2 regions of the Bacillus cereus group sp. MYBK79-1 genome follow, and region 2 is predicted to be linked to the other one. Evidence: riboswitches for the same ligand, from Rfam matches in the RefSeq annotation. Region 2 holds a riboswitch; the other holds the start of a gene.

Region 1 (3,506 bases), on a different contig from region 2:
ATACGTTTGACCACTTTTTCCATTTCCATATAATTGTAAGAAGTTTTTTGCTTCCGATTTAGTTGTCGGTGTTTTAACATCTACTGATGAAGCTGTCATGGAGTGAATATTAATACGTACATCAATCCATTTCCCTTGATATTCACCAGCCCTTTTAACTAATACATATTGTTCTCTACTTGAATTTCTAAACCTGTATTGGCTTTGACCATATCTATCGTTGGTACTACCTTTTACCTCATATGTTACTTGTGGACTCCAAACAAATCTAAAAGCATATTTACCTGGGATAGAAGGTCCCTCACCAGTTCTATTATTGATTACCTTTACGTCTGGATACTTAAGAATACTTGTAATCGGGCCAGCAGCTAGTAGCGATTGGTCTTTTAATAGCTTCTCAGGCTGAATAGCAGATAATTTCCCACTATTTTCGTTTTGCTTATTGTCCTCTTTTACATTTTCTTTTTGTAATTGTTCTTCGTTAGCCTTTTCTGTTTCTACATGCTCCGTTTCTTTTGGAACTTCAGCATTCTTTGATTCTATTTCTTGTTTTTTATTTTCTTCTAATACTTTCTCTGTTTTGTTTACTTCTTGTTTCTCAGTTTCTTCTGAAGATTTCTTATCACTTTCAGGAACAACAGCTTTTGAATTTTGCTTATTCTCAATGACATGCAGTAAAGTAGATTCAATCTTCTTTTCCTTATCTTCAAGTTTCACTGTTGGTTCAAATGTATACTCTCCAGCTTGTTTCACTTGAATAACGACATATACGTCACCCATGTAATCACTGTTCTCGTTTTTTTCAATCTGTACAATTCGATCCTCTGTTACAGAAATGTTTTTAATCGCCTTATTGTTTTCGTTCATTTTTTTCGTTTCTTCTTCACTGAAGAGTTGTCCTTCAGATAATTTAAGTTCAATGTTAGTATCTTGTTTATTTGTATTCATAATCTTTAATACTACGTTTTCATCAACTTTTATTTGTTGTTTATCCATATGAACAACAAATCTTCCTTGTTCATCATTTGTAACCGCGTAAACCTTTGTTGCGGAGTAATCTAACACACCAATTTGTGTGAAAAGTATTCCTCCTGCGAGAAGTATACGTCCAAAATTCCCTATCCGCTTCTTCATTAAGATTCCTCCTCTCTTGTTTATCTAAATATAAAAAATAATCAGTCATCAGTTCGTGCAGCTATATATGTTTAAAATCTATCCTCACAAAAAACAAAAAGCCTGGTTGCTTCTTCGGTTTTCACACATCACAATATGTGCGAACATCCAAATTGCAACCAGACTATCATAGTAATATTTATTACCTTAGACTCTTAGCTTTGCGGCCTATCCTTTCGAATAGTGTGCCCATTTATTTTATTTTTCTACACCTGGCTTGCTTTTTAGAAAACAAAAAGCCTGGTTGCTTCTTCGGTTTTCACACATCACAATATGTGCGAACAACCAAATCGCAACCAGACTATCATAGTAATATTTATTACCTTAGACTCTTAGCTTTGCGGCCTACCCTTTCGAATAGTGTGCCTATTTATTTTATTTTTCTACACCTTGCTTGCTTTTTAGAAAACAAAAAGCCTGGTTGCCTCTTAGATTTTCATACATTACAACATGTGTGAAAATCTAAACTGCAACCAGACTATCATAGTAATATTTATTACCTTAGACTCTTAGCTTTGCGACCTACTCTTTCGAATAGTGTGCCAATTATATCCTATTGTAGTATAACCATTTTCTTGAAAAATAAAAAATCTGGTTGCTTCTTGGATTTTCCTCCATAACAAGATGGGGGAAAATCCAAACTGCAACCAGACTATCATAGTAACTTTCATTACCTTAGACTCTTAAGCTTTGCGACCTATCCTTTCGAATAGTGTGCCAATTATATCCTATTATTTTACTATCTTGTTTTCATTATACTATTAAAATTCCAAAAAGGAAATATCTTTTTGAATTTTATTAATATAAACAATATTCATCGTAAAATTCATAACTTTACCTCTAAATACATTTTTTAGTATATACGCTTATTTAATACTTTTCAAGGGTAAATTTATATATTTATAAAAACACATATGAAACAAAGTAAACTTTTAACTAACTGAAGTTTCCTCCATTTCTACTCATCATTTACTTATACGTAGCAAAATAAAAAAGAAATCTCAAAATGGAGATTTCTTTCCCTTCAAACTTCACTGTTGGTACAAATTTGTACTCTCCAGCTTTTTTTATTTGAGTAACTACATACCAGTCACCGGTATAATTACTGATTTCACTCTTTCAACCTTTACAATTCGGTCCTCTGTTACAGAAATGTTTGGAGTCGCTTTATTATCTTTATTCATTTCTTCTTCATTGATTTCCATCCTATCATTATGAATCTAATCTGATAAAAAAACATAACTTAGTCAAAAGTGATGTTTTTTACATTCAACGAATCGGCAATATAACCTTCACCGTCGTTCCAACCCCAACTTCACTTTCAAAACTCATTTTACCATTGTGGTCTTTAATAATTTTTTCTGTGACTACTAAACCTAAACCTGTTCCCGTTTCTTTCGTTGTGTAAAAAGCTTCATTTAGCTTCGGAATTTTGTCTTTTGGGATACCGCATCCTTCATCCTTAACTCGAACAATGATTGCATCTTCTACAGTCACTTTAATCGTAATCGTTCCGCCAACTGACATTGCTTCAATCGCATTTTTAATTAAATTAAAAAATACTTGTTTTAATCGTTTTTCATCACATGTAATCGATGGTATATCTTTACTATAAATACCTTGTATGTGCACTCCTTGCTTTAAAGCAGGCTTCCCCATAACTCGGATAACATAAGCGATAATTTCTTCTATACTATGAACTTCTGATTCTATTGATTTAGATTTCTCAAATCCACTAAGTTCTGTAGCGATTGTATGAATTCGTTCTACTTCTTGTTTCATAATATCACTATATATTTTATCCTCTGGATATTTAATCGCTTGCTTATTCACAAATTTATCCAAATTAGCTAGAGGTCTTCTAATTTTGTAACCAATAACCGTTGCCATTTTCCCAACAGTTGCTAGCTTTTCTGTTTGTTCTATTTCTTTATCCATCATCTCAAGCGTACGAACGTAAGACTGAAATCTCAAAAACATAATCCAACATATGATAGTAAATACGCTATATAATGCCATTGGGATTATAACGAGTGACGATTGAATAATGATTCCTATAAGAGCGTATTTCCCAACAAGTATGCTCGGAACTAACCAAAAATATCTTTTATTCACAAAGAGTGGGGCAAATAAAATAAAAAATCCTTCTACTATATTTCCACCATCAAACTCAGCATCACTACCGTAGTAAATCATAAAATTATGGATAAAATCTAATAGGTTATATCCAATTAGAATAATATATTTCACTGCAAATGGATTTTTACATTTCATAAAGTATATTCCAATGAAAAATAAGATCACCATCAGAAAATAGAGCCATAAACCTAAAC
Region 2 (3,506 bases):
TGAATTGCTAGAAACAACTCTAACTTGATTTGTAACAGATTGTGCTGATTTTGAAATTTTTTCAAAGAAAGTACCACTACTTTCAACAAGTTTCATTCCAGATCCTACTTCTTTTGAAGCTTTTTGCATTGAAGCAACAGCTTCTTCCGTTTCAGCTTGTGTTTCCCCTATTAATTTCGCTATATCTTTTGCTGATGCTTCCGTCTGCTCTGCTAATTTACGCACTTCATCAGCAACAGCTTCAAATCCCTTTCCGCTTGCATCAGTACGTGAAGCTTCAATAGAAGCATGTAAAGCTAGCGAATTCGTTTGATTTGAAATACCTGTAATTACATTGACAATATCTCTAATTTCTTTTGATCTTGTTTCCAAAGAATGAATGATAGAAGATAAATCTTGTACTGCATTTTGTATTATATTCATTTGATTAATCGCCTGTTTAATAACACCATTTCCTTTTACTGAATGATGCTTCGTACCTTCAGACTCTTTCGCCATTTGTTCTGCAGCATTCTTTATCTCTTCCATCTTATCTTCCATTTCACATACAATACCTAAATACTGTGGTACTGACGTTTCTTGTGATTGAGCGCCAGCTCTTAATCCAACCATAGAACTTACGATTTCTTGAACTGCCATACTATTCTCTTTCGTACTCACTGACAATTCTTGTGAAGATGAGGAAACCTGTTCTGCTGTCTGCTTCACTTTATCTATAATTCCTTTAAACTTCTCGATGGTATTATTAAAATATGCATTAATAATACCAATATCATCTGGTCTTTCCTCTAATTTAATACTTAAATCACCTTCACCGACTTTACGCAATCCTTCACGTAAATCTCGCAATGGAGCAAGTGCGTTACGTACGATTAAGAATTGAATAACAGTGGCAATTAGAACAGAAATACAAATAAACATTAAACCTTGTATAATGAATCTTTCCTTTGTAATAGGAACAATAGAGGCATCTACATCGGCTGCAACAATTGCCACAATATTTCCGTCTCCATCTTTAATTGGCTCTAATATCGTTACCCATGTTCCTAATGCATCTTCATATACTACTGTCATGTTTGCTTTTTTTGTGTTCATTACTTTATCATATGCTTCCATCCAAAGATCTGGTTGTTTATAATATTCTCCCGGCCTTACTTCAACAACATTTGCTAACCCTGTAGACAAATCAACGATTAGTAACTCACCTTTTTCATTTTCTTTTGCTCCAACAATATAGGTTTGTCCAACACTATTCAATTCTTCCGTTGCTTCATCTAATTTCTCTGTTAACTTCTCTCTCTTTTCTCTTTGTGCCACTGGATCTTTTGTAACATCTCTCACTATTTCTTCGTCTAATTTATGTAATACCGTATCTCCTGTTTCAAAAGAATGCCTTTCAAATATAGACATCATGCTATTTTGAAACATGTTAAAACTTAACGCTCCCATAGTACCAACAAGCGTCAAAATAACTAACACAGTTAACAATACATTCTTTTGAAGAAATGATAGTTTGTGCCAATATTTTTTCATTAACATCACCTTTCTTAATTAACGTACTATAAAGTAACGCTATTAAAATATACACCCTATTAATAAACGATAACAGTTCTCATTTGTTTATAAACAAAAAAAAGACCAATGAAAAGAGCATTGGTCAAGACCAACCCTATCCGTCCGGTAACTGGCTAGCATAACCTTTCGGCCTTAGCTCCTGTAGTTTTGCGTCCTAATGTTTCCATCAGTTTGCCTTTCTCGCTGAACGAGTTGAACGATATGGGAGTTCTATGAGAATTACATTATTCTCTATCAAAGATTACAACATAAAAATTAAAATGTCTACCTATTTAGAGATGCAAATGTAAAGTTTCAATGTATTATTTTTTCGAAATAATTTAACAAAGTTCGTGAATGTTACATTTCTTGTGTTATATAATAAAAAATGTATATAACACAAGGATTATTTTGAGTATTTATTTTAATTTTCATTCAAATTAAATTATTCGAATATATCTTAACTAATGAATTTCGGAGGTAGTTTATCATGTTTTGGCTACAATTTCTTACGTTACTACTCTGTATTTTTATTGGCGCACGCCTAGGCGGAGTTGGTCTAGGAGTAATGGGTGGCGTTGGTATGGCAATACTTGTTTTCGTCTTCCACTTACAACCTACAGCTCCCCCTATTGATGTAATGCTTATGATTTTAGCAGTAATTACAGCTGCCGGTGCACTGCAAGCCGCTGGAGGAATGGACTACCTTGTTCATCTGGCTGAGAAAGCATTACGAAAAAATCCAAAGCGCATTACATTCTTTGCTCCAATTGTTACTTATTTATTTACACTGTGCGCAGGAACTGGTCACGTTGCTTATTCTGTACTTCCTGTTATCGCAGAAGTCTCTCGCGAATCTGGGATTAGACCGGAACGACCAATGTCAATTGCCGTAATCGCTTCCCAACAAGCAATTACAGCTAGCCCTATATCAGCTGCAACAGTTGCCCTTTTAGCAATGCTAGCTGACTATAAAATCACTTTATTAGATATTTTAAAAGTAAGTATTCCTTCTACCTTCATCGCTTGTATGGTAGCTGCATTTGTTGCTAGCAAAATGGGGAAAGAATTAAATGAAGACCCTGAATACTTGAAACGTTTAAAAGAAGGAATGATTCCTAAAATTGAAGAGAAAAAAGAATTTGTTGGTTTAAAAGGCGCTAAACTATCCGTTATCCTTTTCTTAGTAGGAACTTTCCTTGTCGTACTTCTCGGTTCATTTGAAGCACTTCGTCCAGGATGGATGGTCGACGGGAAGTTAGTTCGTCTTTCAATGCCAAACACAATTGAAATGGTTATGTTAACTATCGCAGCTCTTATTATTATTTTCTGCAAACCAAATGTAGAAAGCATCGTGTCTGGTAACGTCTTTAAAGCGGGGGCAACAGCAGTTGTTGCTATTTTCGGTATCGCTTGGATGGGAGATACTTTCTTTAACGGAAACTTAAATATGATTCAAGGATCAATTCAGCACCTAGTAACAAGTGCACCATGGCTATTTGCCATCGCATTATTCATTCTATCTATTTTATTATATAGCCAAGCCGCAACAGTACGTGCTTTAATGCCTCTTGGATTATCACTCGGTATTCCACCCGCACTATTAATCGCGATGTTCCCTGCAGTAAATGGATACTTCTTCATTCCAAACTATGGAACAATCGTTGCTGCCATTAACTTTGATCGCACTGGTACAACTGGCATTGGTAAATATGTTTTAAATCATAGCTTTATGATTCCAGGCCTAATCGCAACATTCACTTCTATCGGCATTGGAATGCTCTTAATATCAATTATGTTTTAAAGAAAAGCACAAACCTATAATTTAAAAGGGTTTGTGCTTTTTTAATCAAACGTTTGTTTAAATAAAGTGAAACTTTAATCAGTGGGGGTTTTCTTCATCCCCCACTGATTATTAGTTGAACCAATCGGACTTTTATGAGCAGTTGATC

What was found. Region 2 has a riboswitch for cyclic di-GMP ahead of ACTFOB_RS18590 (methyl-accepting chemotaxis protein). Riboswitches for the same ligand answer to the same signal wherever they lie in the genome.
Region 1: it holds a riboswitch for cyclic di-GMP, as region 2 does, so the genes downstream of both, ACTFOB_RS25730 (WxL domain-containing protein) here and ACTFOB_RS18590 (methyl-accepting chemotaxis protein) in region 2, are expected to answer to the same signal.

What each region holds. Positions count from the first base shown of each region.
Region 1 covers NZ_JBQAEO010000029.1:7,705-11,210, forward strand. The annotation lists gene ACTFOB_RS25730 (WxL domain-containing protein) at 1-1,134, opposite strand, end outside; cyclic di-GMP riboswitch class I at 1,285-1,373, opposite strand; cyclic di-GMP riboswitch class I at 1,462-1,550, opposite strand; cyclic di-GMP riboswitch class I at 1,639-1,727, opposite strand; cyclic di-GMP riboswitch class I at 1,813-1,902, opposite strand; partial or broken gene ACTFOB_RS25735 (hypothetical protein) at 2,179-2,369, opposite strand; gene ACTFOB_RS25740 (ATP-binding protein) at 2,443-3,506, opposite strand, start outside.
Region 2 covers NZ_JBQAEO010000012.1:39,035-42,540, reverse strand. The annotation lists gene ACTFOB_RS18590 (methyl-accepting chemotaxis protein) at 1-1,533, opposite strand, end outside; cyclic di-GMP riboswitch class I at 1,677-1,761, opposite strand; gene ACTFOB_RS18585 (anaerobic C4-dicarboxylate transporter family protein) at 2,045-3,358, shown strand.